DNA from 2 places in the Lujinxingia vulgaris genome. Region 2 is predicted to be linked to the other one. Evidence: riboswitches for the same ligand, from Rfam matches in the RefSeq annotation. Region 2 holds a riboswitch; the other holds the start of a gene.
What was found. A riboswitch is a leader RNA that binds a small molecule or an ion and turns the genes downstream of it on or off. The one in region 2 is predicted to bind cobalamin.

Region 1 (6,984 bases), on a different contig from region 2:
AAGCGCCGAACCTCTCCAAAGGTTCGGCGTTTTTTATGCCTCTTATCACGCTCCCCGGCATCAGCCCCCCGGCGTTACCACCTTTTGCAAACACACATGTGCGGGCCCGGCACCGCAATGTTAGTATTCGCTCACTTGATGAAACTCCGGGGCCTTTTGTCGTCGCGAACCCCATCTGTATGCCTCAATGCCCGCGGCGAAATGATGGACCTATCCGCTTATAGCGCCGTGAGACCATGTTGACGCCTTTGGATGCGAAATCGAGAGTGGCCTGGGCAAGGCGAAAACCACAGGCGATGCTTTAGCATCGTCGAGGATTTGCAACGCAGCTCAGGGTGCTCTCGATGCAGCAGACATGGCGTCAACGTTGGCTCACGGCGTAGAAATTTTAATGACGATTTTGCCTTATATGGAGGCGACGATGCAGCGACTTCTTCTCACACACCTGTGTATCGGGCTTCTCCTTGCGCTCACTTCAGCCTGCTCCGAAGAGACGCGAGGCGATGACCTCACCCCTGGCCACGCTCCCGATGGCGGCGACGTGGGTGAGGATACCCATGACCCGAATGATCCCAGCGATCCCGACGATCCGAACAACCCGGGTCGCGCCGAGGGGCCGGGGCTGCCCTACCACCCCGGCGAGCCCCCACCCGGCACTCCCGACGACGTGGCGCAAGGCGTCTACTACGACATCGTGTATGTGCGCGCCCCGCGCTACGGCGACGAGACCAACACCGAGTGGCCCGAGGTCAAGGACCCCATCCGCATGGAGCCCGGCACCGACCTGATGCTTCTTCGTCCCGACGGCAGCGAAGAGGTCCTGGTCTCCGGCGGTGAGAAAGGCGCGGTGATCGACCCCTTTGTGACCTTCGACGGAACCTCGGTGCTCTACTCGCACTGCCCCGACGTGGTCGACGTCAACACCCAGCGCCGCGACGCTCCCCGAGCCGGCTGCGACATCTATCGCATCGAGCTTGAGAGCCGCCAGATCGTGCGCCTGACCCACCAGGAGTGGACCCCCAACACCGGCGCCGGCAACTGGTCCCCCAACATGCTCGAAGCTCAGGAGCGCGGGCAGAACTACCCGGGCTACGGCGTCTTCAACCTGGGCGCAACGCCGCTGCCCGGCGGCAAGATCATGTTCACGTCCAGCCGCGACACCATGCTCCCCAACAAAGACTTTACCTTCCCCAACCTGCGCCTCTACGTGATGGACGCCGACGGCAAAAATGTCGAGCCGGTCGGCCACCTCAACCTCGGTAGCGCCCTGCATCCGAACATCCTTCACGATGGCCGCGTAATGTTCTCCAGCTACGAGTCCCAGGGCCTGCGCGACCAGCGCAACTGGGCGCTGTGGGTCATCTACCCCGATGGGCGTCAGTGGAACCCCCTGATGAGCTCCTTCGCCTCCGCGAGTTCATTTCACTTCTTCGCCCAGCTCTCCAACGGCCATGTAACCGTCACCGAGTATTACAACCAGAACAACAACGGCTTTGGCACCCTGGCGGCCTTCCCGCTGACCCTGCCCGAGCCCGACCGAGCTCCTTTCGGCTCGCCGGTGCCCGACGACGCGAGCAACCCCAGGATCCAGATCGGCTGGTACTCCAACGGAAACCCGCAGTACATGCGCTTTCCCTTCTCGCCACAGGGGCTCTACTCGCTGACCCCCTTCGCGTTGGGCGGCGACAGCGCCGCGTCGATTCACCCTGACACTGGCGAGTTCACCGGCAAGGTGACCCACCCCTCGGCCGCCCCCCATAACGATCTTCTGCTGGTCTATACCCCCGGCCCGGCCAACCACCTCAACCGCCCCACCCCCATCCCCTACTACGACGGCGGCATCTACCGCCTGGCCGCCGGTGAGCCGGTGCTCAACCCCGAAGATCTCATCGAGATCAAAAACGACCCGGCCTACAACGAGCAACAGCCCCGCGCGGTCGTGGCCTACCGCGACATCTACGGCATCGAGGAGCCCGCGCGGCTGAGCTGGCTTCCCGAAGATCAGGAGCACGCCGACGAACTTCCCACGGGAAGCCCCTTCGCCCTTCTCGGCAGCGCCAGCCTCATCAAACGCGACACCCGCCCCGGCCAGGGCAAAGACGCCTTCGACGGCCTGGAGCCCTTTAACACCTCCCAGAACAACACCGGCTCCAACTGGTTTGTGCAGGGCGCGGATTCGGGCATCTACACCGACGACGACATCTGGGCGGTGCGCATCGTCGCGATGGAGACCCCGACCCACCGCAGCTACGGAACGCACTCCGGCGTGAAGTTTACCAACCACGCCAACGAACGCCTGCGCATCCTTGGCGAGATCCCGGTGCGCAAGTTCGATGACGCCGGCGAGCCTGTGGTCGACCCGGATGGCAACCCCGATACGAGTTTTCTGGCCAAAATTCCGGCCGACACCCCCTTCACCTTCCAGACCCTGGACCGCGACGGCATGGTCCTCAATTCCTCGCAGACCTGGCACCAGCTTCGCCCCGGTGAGGTTCGCTACGATTGCGGCGGATGCCACGCGCACTCCCAGAGCCCGACGGACTTTGAAGCGACTGCCGCCGCACGCGAGGACTACCAGATCTGGGACTTGACCCGCACAACGCCCCTGCTCACCCGTGATGATGAGGGGCAGCCGGCGCTCATCGAGCGATCTGAGCGCGCCGTGGATGTGGAGTACCTGCGTGATATCCAGCCCCTCTTTGAGCGCTCCTGCACCCCCTGCCACTCCGAGAGCAGCACCGGTGGCCCGGCCATGGATCTGGTGCTCGACGACACCGAGCTCATCGACGGCTATCCGGGCACCTGGCATCGCCTCAACAACGACGCGGCCGCCCAATGGGGCATCCCCCCGCTGGTCCGCGTGGGCGAATCCCCGCGCTGGCGCCAGGCCAACGCCTCACGCACCATCCGCAAGTTCCAGTCGCGGCGAAGCCTGCTGACCTGGAAGGTCTTTGGCCGCCGCCTCGACGGCTGGAGCAACGAAGACCACCCCTCGGCCAGCGTCCCCGGCGACGCCTCCACCCTCCCCGAGGGTGCCCACCCCAACGACTCCGATCTCGACTACATCGGCGAGCTCATGCCCCCGCCCGGCTCCGACGTGCCGGCGCTGACCCATGACGAGAAGATGACCATCGCCCGCTGGATCGACCTTGGCAGCCCTGTCGACCATATCGACGCCGCCGAGTCTGGCTACGGCTGGTTCCTCGACGACCTTCGCCCCACCCTCGTGGTCGCAAGCCCCCGCGAGCGGCACATCAGCGAGCCTCTGCAGGAGATTCGCTTCGGCGCCTTCGACTACTACACCGCCCTCGATGAGGCGCGCACCTCGGTCATCGCCGACTTCGAGATCCAGGGCCGCCCGGCTGGAAGTGAGCTGGCCGACCTTTTCGTCGAAAGCCACGATCGCGTCTGGGCGCTGCCTCTTGAGACCCCGGTGAGCAGCGGCACCATCACCGTCACCGTCTACGATCAGCAGGGCAACCAGACTCGCCGCGAGCGCTACTTCGAGCTCAGCGACTGAACCACCCCGATCCTGCTGCTCGGCACGTCTGCCGCATCATCAGCCAGAGCCGGCCCCCGCCAGGGGGGCCGGCTTTTTTTGGAGCTCCTGCCCCTCGCTCCGAAGCCTCCGCCCCGGGGGGGCTCCCCTCACATCGAGGTCTCTGCCGATGTCGCCAGCGCCGGCACCCGCGTCGGCTTCCCATGCGCATCAAGCGCCACCATCACGAACTTCCCCTGCGTGCCCGGCTGCCGATCCCCGCTCAAAAGATCCTCGGCCACAAGCGTGACCTCCACCGTCACCGAGGTTCGCCCCGTCTCCACCACCCGCGCGGTCAGCTCCACGAGCTGCCCCTGACGCACCGGCACATGAAAATCACAGCGCTCGCTGCACGCCGTCACCACCGTGCGCCGCGTGTAACGCGACGCCACGATAAACGCCGCCTTATCCATCAACGCCAGCGCCTGCCCGCCAAAGAGCGTGCCGTAGTGGTTGGTCTGCTGCGGAAAGACCATCTCAATGAGCTGCACCTCGGTCACCTGACCGGGGGCGAGGGTCTGAGGGTCGAGCATGTCGTTGGAGCTGTGCATCGGTCTGCCTCTCAAAGTCGTATGAAGGCCGAAGATGCACAGAGAGCCGTGGCACCCCCCATCCAGGGGCGCGCGCGGCGACCTGCCCATCTCCCGCGAGAATCAAGGTCGGTACGGGGTCCGTTTTTCGCTCAGATCACCCGGCGCGGGCAGGTCTTCGGGCTTGCAAGCGCGGCAGCCCCACCTTCGGGACTCACCTCCTACCGGCCACGGCTTCCCGACTCTAAAAGAGCCAGTGCCTTTCATGTGGCCTTCGTTCTTGCTTACCGCTGCGGGGCAGCCCCGGAATCTCACCGGGTTCCCTCTTCTGGCCAAAAGTCCCCGACCCACACGCCATCATGGGCCGATTCCTCCCGGCTACTCGCCAGCCCCTCACGGGGCGGACACCAGCGCGGGGGGAGTATCGGGGGCACATGCGCTCAGGGCAAGCCGCGCGGTGATGCTCGGGGCCACTCCTTGCCCCCGGGATGCGGTAGCCACAAAGACTCCTCCGAGCGCGTGGACTGCCAGCATCCTCCGTAGCCCTCCTCCCCTTTGTCGCTTTTATCTCTGTGTCTCCACAACACAATCCGCCCCCCTTATCCGCGACTGAAACGCCCGCTGCCGAAGGGGCCGCGATAGCCCGGCAACCACTGCCCATTCCTACCCTCAACGCAACCGCCCCACGCTGAGCACCAGCGTCGTCGGCATGAACCGCTCGGTGTTCATGACCTGCGAGACCTCCAGGCTGATCGTACGGGTGTCGTAGTCCCACCCGAACAAACGATCGAGAGCCCCACCCCCTTTATGCTGGCGATCGGCAAGTCCTACCGCCAGACGCACGTTGAGGCCGGAGCGCTCTTCATCGCCCACATATCCTGCCACAAAGCCCAGGGACGGAGCCCCGTAAAAGGTCAGCTTCTCCGTCTCGATATAGATGGGAAACTTGACCCCACCACCAATTCCCAGGCCCTTCATGCCCACACGAAGCTCCTGGAAGACCAAAAATCCCCCCGTGCGATCATCGCCCAACTCAATGGCGCCGTGGGCCTGATAACTCGAAAGATTCCCCATTTCTGCAGGGGTCGCGCTAAGACCGACGCGCCCGCCCGCAGCGCAGCCCAACGCGAACACGCTCAGGACGAGTAAAAGAAGCAGTTGAACGACGATTTGATGTAGTTTCAGGGCTTCCATGACGACCTCCTCAATCAGGGTGGCAAGCCCTTCAGCAATACACATGCCAGGTGGGTTTCATGCTGATTTTAGGTCGTTATTTGCATGTCTCTGCGCAAAACGCACAGACCATGTTCATTTTATGAACACACGACCCACACAAAACGACCACCTTCGACCATCCCAACCCGCGCGCGCGCCCTCTCCCACACCCCCGTTTCGTCTGCTACTCTCCTCATCATTCTGCCTGTCTCTGCGCCCATCGATGTCCGAGCGATAGCATGATGCGAACCTACCTCTCCTACCTCATCGTCTTTGTGGTCGGCATCACGTCCGGCGCCCTGCCCTTCCTGCTCTTCTCATCCGAGCCCGCCGAGGGTCCGACGATGATCGCTTATAACGCGGCGGACCGGCCTCCGGGCGAAGGCGCGGGCGAGGAGACCCTGGCGAAGCTGCAGGAGGCCGCGGCCAAAAGCGGCCAATCTTGCGAGGAGACGCTCGCGCTCACCCAGAAATCCCTCGCCAGCGCCATCCAGGAGCGCGACGCCCTGCGCGAGCATAACGACGAGCTCGCAAAGCTCATCGATCGCACCTCCCCGGAGGTGCCCATGGCCTTTCCCGCCGAGCTCGACGAGGCCTTTCGGCCCGAGAACTTTGAGCAGATGGTCGACCAGCTCATGCAAGAGTGCCCCGATGTCTTTCCCCCGGAGACCACCGTCAATTGCTCCGAGTACCCCTGCGCGATGGAGTTCCCTCTGGAGCATGAAGGCGACCCGCAACAGGCCTGGCGCTTCGACTATCGGGCGGCCTGCCCGGCCATCAACACCCTCTTTGGCCACGCTCGCCAGCAGCCCATGGTCAACACCGTCGGCGACCAGACCCGCGTGCAATATCTGGTGCACGGCACCGGCATCGGGCTCGACCAACACCTCAAAGAGCGTCACCAGAAACTCCAGAACCGCATCCAGCAGCGCTGGCATGCCGAGCGCCAGGCCATGTTCCGCGACCTTCACGAAGACGCCTGCCTGACCGAAGGCAACCCCGAAGCCTGCCGCGAGCTCGCCAACGCCCACTGGAACTCCACCGAAGCGCGCGAGATCTACAATCAGTCCGCCTGCGACGCCGACGACGCCGACGCCTGCAACAGCCTGGCATGGGAGCGCTGCTACGGCGCCGGCCAATGCGACGCCACCGCCGAGACCATCGCTCGCAAGGCCGTGGACCTCGCCCCCGAAAACGGCAACATCATCCACACCCTGGGCGTGGTGCTCTGCCAGCGCGGCCAGGCCCAGGCCGCCGCCCGCACCTGGGAGTCGGCCTGCAACATCGGCCACGACCTCTCGTGCACAGAGATCTGCTCCCCCTGAGCAGTCATGAGCTCCCTACCTTGACCACCCCCACCCATCCCTTAATCTGTGCGCTCCTTCCTTCGGAGTGCTCGCCACATGACCCCCCCTTCAGCTGAAACGCCCGCCCCCACCCGCACCCCGGCAAAAAGCATCGGCCTGATCGCCGGCCCGGTGGTCTTCTTTTTGATCATGCTCGGCCAGGGCATTGAGGGGTTATCTGCCGCCGGCACCGCCGCGCTGGCCATTACCCTCTTGATGGCCATCTGGTGGCTCACCGAAGCCATCCCCATCTACGTCACAGCGCTCGTGCCCATTGTGCTCTTTCCGCTCACCGGGGTGCTCCCCGCGGCGGAGACCACGCTCAACTACGGCCACGAGCTCATCTACCTCTTTC
Region 2 (6,984 bases):
CTGGACGCGAGGTTGTCGGCGACGGTGTCGACCGAGATGCAGCGGTTTTCCACCTCGAAGGTGTCGTCGCCACATTCGACGTTGCCCAGGTCGACGCACTTGCCGAGCGCCACGTCGAAGACGGTGCGGTCGGCGCAGACGGTCTCGCCGATGAGCGCGCAGCCGGCGTCGGCAAACTCGGTGCCTTCGCCGCAGATCTCTTCAGTGAGCTCGCACTGGCCGTTGGCGAGCACGGTGTCTTCGCCGCAGGTCAGCGGGTTATCGACCAGGCAGCGGCCATCGATCTCGATGGTGCCCTCACCGCAGACGATCTCCTCGGGGCCCACGCAGGTGCCCGACTCGGTGTCGTAGACGGTCTCGTCACCACAGAGCTCCTCGGTGGGGACGCATTGATCGTTTTCGTTGAGGGTGAGGCCCGCGCCGCAGGTGTCTTCAGCGAGGACGCAGGCGCCTCCGCTAAGCTCGGTGCCGGGGCCACACTCTAAGAGGTCAGGGGCTTCGGTCTCGCCGCCGCCGCAAGCGGCCAGGGCGAGTGCCAAAATCCCACTGAGGGGAAGGTTCCAGGGGGTGAGTCGCTTCATCCGATTCATCTCCGACTTTCTGACAAGTCCGATCGTGGGTTCTCGTCGATGGGTTAGCGCGGCCGGCTCAACATGTGATGCGCGACCGGCTGGCCTGCAGGCGTTCGGGCACGGCAGAGCCAGGGTCTATGGGGACCGTGGGGGAGACGATAGTCAGCAACCCCCTGTTGATGCAACCAAATTCTGGATCTTCAGGCGGGCCGCGCCTTTTCGGGGGGCGCCGAGGAGGGGGTGGGGCGGGCGCCGCGGTTAAGCAGCATTCCGAGTGCGCGCAGCAGGAGCGCCAGCAGCGCGGCGACCAGGGTCTGGCTTGCGCCCACTGACCAGTCGGTGGCCAGGGCGAGCATGTAGCCGAGCAGGCCGGAGGCAGCGCCGGAGGTTGCGGCGATGATGAAGACCCACTTCAGCCCGACATTTAGCCCGAGGGCGCCGATGGCCGGCAGCACAGTGAGGCCGAAGGTGGGCAGCGCGCCGAGCGCGCGGGTGGAGAGGCCGGTGAGCAGCGCGATGGCGCCGAAGAGGATCGCGTCGAGCCTGCGCACGGGCACGCCCTGGGTGCGGGCGACCAGGGGATCGAGGCTGGCGAAGACAAACGCGCGAAAGGCGACGAGCTGGGTGACGACTACGAGCAGGGTGGCGCCGAGGATGGCGTAGAGATCGCTTTCGCGCACGAGCACCGCCGAGCCGTGAAGCACCGCTTCGACTTCGTGGAGCTCGTGGGCGATCAGCGGGCCTAAGAGCAGCACCAGGGCTGTGGGCACGATAAAGGCCACGCCCAGAAGCGCATCTCGGCCCAGGGTGGGGCGCTCGCCAAGCCATACCAGGCTGAAGACGACGATGGTGGAGAGGAGGATCGCCAGCGCCGGGGCCAGAAGTTCAGCGAGGAGGCCGGCCAGGCCGAGCTGCGCGCTCAGGTAAAAAGCGATCGTGACGCCCAGCGCGGAGGTCTGGCTGAGCGCGGCGCTGACAAAGACGATGCGGCGGCTGACCACGTACACGCCGAGAAGTCCCAGGCCCAGGCCTGCGATCATGGCGGTGAGGATGGGGTCGCGGTAGAGGTCGCCGTAGAGCGCCAGAAATTCAAACATAGGGGTGCCCGCGAAGATCAGTGGGTGTGGTGCGGATCGTCGAGGCAGTCTTTCAGGCACTCCTCGATGGCGATGTGGCCGCGGCGGTCGATGCGCATGATGCGACTTGAGGCGCTGCGCGCAAGGGCGGAGCCGTGGGCGATCATCATGACGGTGACGTCGAGCTGCTGCTGGATGCCGTGGAGAAGTTCAATGGTGGCGGCCTCACGCTCGGGGTCCATCGACGCGGAGGGCTCATCGAGGAGCAGGAGGCGGGGCTTTCCGAGCAGGGCGCGGGCCAGGAGGATGAGCTGTTTCTGGCCTTCGGAGAGCTCGCGGAAGAGGTGATCGCAGAGGTGGGCCATGCCCACGACCTCCAGGGCTTCGAGGAGCTCGGTGCGGCGCGGACGGATGCGCAGCGCGCTTAAGCCCCGGCCGCGGTGAAGGCCCGTGGCGAGCACGTCGAAGACGGTGGCGGGCAGCATTGGATCGAGGGTGCGGGTCTGGGGCACAAAGCGCAGGGCGTCGGCCGGAAGGCTCCAGTCGATGCGCCCGCTCACCGGCGGGATCAGCCCGATGAGGGTCTTAAGCAGGGTGGATTTGCCCACGCCGTTGGGGCCCTCAATGAGCATGAAGGTGCCCTGGTGGAGGTGAAAATCCAGGGGGCCGAGCAGGCCCTTGCCGCCGTAGCCGCAGACCAGCCCCTGCACCTGCAGAAGCGTGGGCTGGCGCGAGATATGATCCTCGGGCAGGCAGGGCGGGATGGTCTCGTGGGCCACCTGGCCGGGCTGGTCGAAGTTGGGGCGAAGATCGGTGTCCGGGCTCATGCAACGCGTCCGAGCAAAGGTTCGGGAAAGAGGCTGAGGGCCGCTAATTCAGGGGGCCGGGGCCGGATTCAGAGTCTCATAGATGCGCTCGGCCAGCGCTTCGAGGTGCGCGACGTAGCGCTGACCTTCGGAGGTCTGGGCGGGCAGGCGCAGGAGTGTGGCGTCGGAGCGCTCGCTGAGCTGCTCGGTGGTGCGCGTGGGGTAGTAGTTGAGCTGGAGGATGGCCGGGATGTTGCGCTCCTGAATCGTCTCTACAAGGCGCGCGACGTGGCGGGGGTTGGGGGGAACGCCGGGCTTGGGTTCGATCTGCATGACGTCGGTGAGGCTGAGCCAGCCGGCCACGTAGGTCCAGGATTTGTGGTAGGTTACGACCTGGCGGCGCTCGGCGGGAAGATCGCGAAATAAGAGCTCAAAACGCTGGGCGACGCGGATGAGATCGCGGGCCAGATTGCGGCTGCGCTCCACGTAAGCGTCGGCGTTGGGCGGGTCGAGCTCGGCCAGGTGGCGGCCGAGCGCCAGCGCGACGCGCGCGCCCTGGCGGGGGTCGGTGGTGTAGTGGGGGTTCCCGCCGGGGTGCACATCGCCCATGGTGCGATCGACCGGGCCGCGGGGCACGTCGGCGGCCACGATATGGGCGGAGGCGTCAAAGTAGCCGGGCTGGCCGGGTTGAAGTTTCGGATTGCGCGCGCCGGTGATCAGCGTGGGGAGCCAGCCAATTTCCAGGTCCATTCCCACCAGCACGAGCAGGTCGGCGCGGTGGAGCAGGGGCACGAAGCTGGGGCGAGGATCGACGAAGTGGGGATCGTCTCCGGGGCGCACGAGGGTCTCGACGGTGCCCTGGTCGCCGAGCACTTCGGTGGCGATGGCGCCGAGGTCGGGGGTGGTGGCCACGACGCGAAGTTCGGCTGTGGCCGGGGAGGCGACCAGGAGCACCAATGTGGCGATGAGGCCGAAGATCGCTTTGATGATGGCGGTTTTCTGGCGTTTGAGCGGGTGTGACATCGGAGCTCCATCCGGGTGGAGAGGCACATAGTGAAGCGCAAAAGCTCTGGGCGCGGCGCGCCGGGCGCGGACCCTAACGTTGAACGGTCGTGAATGCAAATGTATTGCAACAACGCCGGGGGAGGTGGGGCACAGGGCAATCGCAAAGTGGGTCCCCACCATCCGCCACCGTAGGGGGACCCCTTGTGGGTCCCCGCCCTGGGAGTTCCGGAGGGGCACAAGACCCCTCCCTACGGATTGGGTGGGTTCTCCATAAAAAAACCTCGTGGGACTTTGCGATTGCCCTGAGGGGGGCAGCGGTGCGATTGACTTCTGTGCGGGGGCGCTGCGATAGTCCGCCCGAGCGCCTTCTTCTAAAAGATGCGCTTCGTGTCAGGGAACCCGGTGCAAATCCGGGACGGTCGCGCCACTGTGTGCAGCGAGCCGACGGCCAGATGCCACTGTCACCTCGGTTGAGGAGATGGGAAGGCGGTCGGAGGCGATGAGGGTCGAGGTGAATGATCGACGCTCGGGAGCTGTGAGTCAGGATACCTGAACATCATAAAGATCGTTTTGCAGACCTCTTCGCGACAAAGAGCGCCGCATGATGTTGGATTTCAGGACAGCCCCCGGGGGGCTTGTGCGCGTGGTGCGCGCGCTGGCGTGGTGCGCCGGGGTGGGCGTGTGCGTGTGCGCCGCTGGAGAGGCCGCAGCCGGGGAGGCGGAGCGCCTTTTTGAAGAGGTTGCGTCTGCGGGCGATCTGGAAGGTGTTGAAACGATTGGGGTATTGGCGTCGTCGGCGGGAGCATCTTCCGAAAGGGAGGGGCGCGGCGAGGAAGGTGCGGGGGACGAAGTAGACGAAAAAACGCTGCGCGGGCGCACGGTGGTGGGGGATCGGAGCGCGCGCGAGGACGCGCGCCACCCGTCGGGGTTTGTGACCCGGGTGCGGCTCGGGGAGAGCGTGGCGGCCGAGGAGACCCTTGGCGAGTCGCTGGCGCAGGTGGAGGGGGTGCAGCTCTCGAGGGCGTCGAGCCCGGGGCAGCCGGCCTATGTTTCGGTGCGCGGCGGAAGCCCCCGCCAGCTTGTCGTCTACCTCGACGGCCTGCGCCTGAGCTCGCCGGCCGGTCTTGGCTTTGATGTGGGGCAGCTCGGGGTGGGGGGCCTGGCCTCGGCCGATGTGTTTCGCGGGGGGGCGGCGGTGGTGCACGGGGCCGGCGCGCTGACCGGCTCGGTGCAGTTAAACCCGCGGGTGCCCACCCACGGGGTTCGCGCCAGCGCGCGGCTGAGCGCTGGAAGTTTCGGGAGCGCGGGCGCGCAGGCCGCGCTCGGTGTGGCCGGGCAGCGCGCGGGGTTGCGCCTGCACGCCGGCGTGCGCCGCAGCGAGGGCGATTTTGGCTTTGTGGACAATCAGGGTGTTTTGCAGGCCCGGCGCAACAACGACCACCGGCGTTTTGGTGGCGGGGGCACCGGCGTGCTCAAGGTTGGCGAGGGCGGTGAACTTCGCCTGACCACCCTGGTGGAGGAGGGCGCCGGGGGAAGCGCTGGCCCCTCGGAGTTTCAGCGCTCTTTTGAGCTGGCGCGGGTCGACGATCATCGCCGCCTGGCCAGTCTGCGCTACACCTTTGAGGGGGAGCGCTGGCAGGCCCACGCCGACCTGGGTGCCCAGGACCGCGCGTACCGCTACGAGAACGCCCGCGGGCATATGACGCTTGAGCATGTGGAGGCCTACTCGCGCCAGCAGACGGTGGCGGCCACCGGCGGGGCGCGGCTCTTTGCCGGGGCGCATCTTCTGAACCTGACTGGTGAGCTCAGGGCGGAGCGTTATGAGGCCGCCGATGGCGCGTCGACCCTGGGGGCGCAGCGCCTCAATGCGGCGCTGGCGCTCTCGGAGGAGTGGTTGCTGGCGGGCGATGCGCTGAGTCTTGTGGGGGCGCTTCGCGGAGAAGTTCTGCGCGAGCAGGTGTCGGATCTTTCAATGGATTCAAGGGTTTACGTGCCCCTTGTTCCGGCCATCGGCGCGATCTGGCGGGCGCATCCGCGGCTGGAGGCGCGCGCCAACCTTGCAAAAACCTTCCGTTCGCCGCACTTCGACGAACTTTATCTTTCGACCGAAGCGGTGCGCGGCAACCCCGATCTTTTGCCCGAAGAGGCCGTGGTGGCCGACGCGGGCCTGCGCCTTCGGCTGGGCCCCGAGGCCAACCCGCAGGCGCTGGAGCTGGGGGCGGCCTATTTTCATAACGAGATCGGGCAGATGATCCTCTTTTTGCCCATCTCGGCCTACGTCTACCAGGCTCAAAACCTCTCCGGGGCGCGCGCCCACGGGCTGGAGGCGACCCTGGGCTGGGCGCCCTTTGAGCGTCTGCGTCTGGATGGAAGTTACACGCTGACGCGGGCGTATTTGACGATCGACCAGGGGGGCAGCCCCGCGCAGCTTCCGCATCAGCCGCGCCACCGCGCCTTCTTGCGCGCCACGCTCGATCTGGGCGGTCTTCTGCCCGCGGAGACGTTTCAGACCTTTCTTAAGGACGCGCGTCTTCAGGCCACGGCGCGCTATCGCAGCCGAGTGCAACTCGACAACTTTGGCAGCCTGCAGAGCCCCGGGGCGCTGCGCCTGGATCTGGGCGGTCGCGCGAGCCTGGGCGGCGGGCTTCGCTTAGGGCTGGAGGTGCAGAACCTGCTCAACGATCAGCGCGCGCAGGACTTTTTGCAGCGCCCGCTTCCGGGCCGTGCGATTTTTGTCTCTCTGGAGCTTCTGGCCGAGGATTTTTGATGTCTTTCGATTATATCAATTGTTTCAATGGGTTGTGGGGCGCTGTGCTGGTGGCAGGTTTCGTTGCTGGCTGTGGCGAACCTGTGGATGAGGCGCAGCCGGCCGGTGCGCTTGTGGAGGTCTGTGAGGAGGGGGGCGCAAGCTACGATCTTTTTGTGGACTCGCGGGTGAGCACGACCGGGCCGCTGGCCAACGATCTGGCCAAAGGGTCGAGCGGGGTGTGGGTGGTGGAGAGCGGCGCCAACACACTGAGTCTTTTTGATGTGGCGCGCGAGCGTTATGTGGCCGGGGCGGCGGCGCTGGGCAGCGATCGTAACCCTTATGCGGTGGCGGTGGAGGAGGGGGCGGCGCCCTCGGGGGCGGAGCGGCTGTGGGTGGCCAACTATTCGGCGCATAGCGTGAGCGTGGTCGACGGCCAGACAGGCGATATCATCGCGGAGATCGAAGATCTTTCGTTCAAAAACCCCTCGGCGGTGGCGGTGGGGGAGCGCTACGTGTACGTGGGCAACGTCAACTATTTGAGCGTGGCGGAGGGGTTCGGGGAGGGGAGCATCGCGGTGATTTCGCGCGACGCGCTGGAGGTGGTTGCGAGCGTGGCGACGACGTTTAAGAACCCGCACTCGCTCAGCGTGGAAGAGGTCGATGGGGAGGAGGTGCTGGTGGTGAGCGCCGCTGGCGAGGTGGTCTTTGGCGCAGAGGGCGTGACGCTTCGGGGGGAGGCCGGCGTGGAGCTGATGCGATTTGGCGCCGATCCGACC

Region 1: it holds a riboswitch for cobalamin, as region 2 does, so the genes downstream of both, FRC98_RS02570 (acyl-CoA thioesterase) here and FRC98_RS12705 (TonB-dependent receptor plug domain-containing protein) in region 2, are expected to answer to the same signal.

What each region holds. Positions count from the first base shown of each region.
Region 1 covers NZ_VOSM01000001.1:635,874-642,857, reverse strand. The annotation lists gene FRC98_RS02575 (HzsA-related protein) at 422-3,520, shown strand; gene FRC98_RS02570 (acyl-CoA thioesterase) at 3,649-4,089, opposite strand; cobalamin riboswitch at 4,221-4,434, opposite strand; gene FRC98_RS02565 (hypothetical protein) at 4,738-5,142, opposite strand; gene FRC98_RS02560 (hypothetical protein) at 5,523-6,608, shown strand; gene FRC98_RS02555 (SLC13 family permease) at 6,687-6,984, shown strand, end outside.
Region 2 covers NZ_VOSM01000005.1:311,250-318,233, reverse strand. The annotation lists gene FRC98_RS12725 (proprotein convertase P-domain-containing protein) at 1-581, opposite strand, end outside; gene FRC98_RS12720 (metal ABC transporter permease) at 773-1,669, opposite strand; gene FRC98_RS12715 (metal ABC transporter ATP-binding protein) at 1,687-2,475, opposite strand; gene FRC98_RS12710 (metal ABC transporter substrate-binding protein) at 2,524-3,477, opposite strand; cobalamin riboswitch at 3,822-4,031, shown strand; gene FRC98_RS12705 (TonB-dependent receptor plug domain-containing protein) at 4,061-6,226, shown strand; gene FRC98_RS12700 (hypothetical protein) at 6,226-6,984, shown strand, end outside.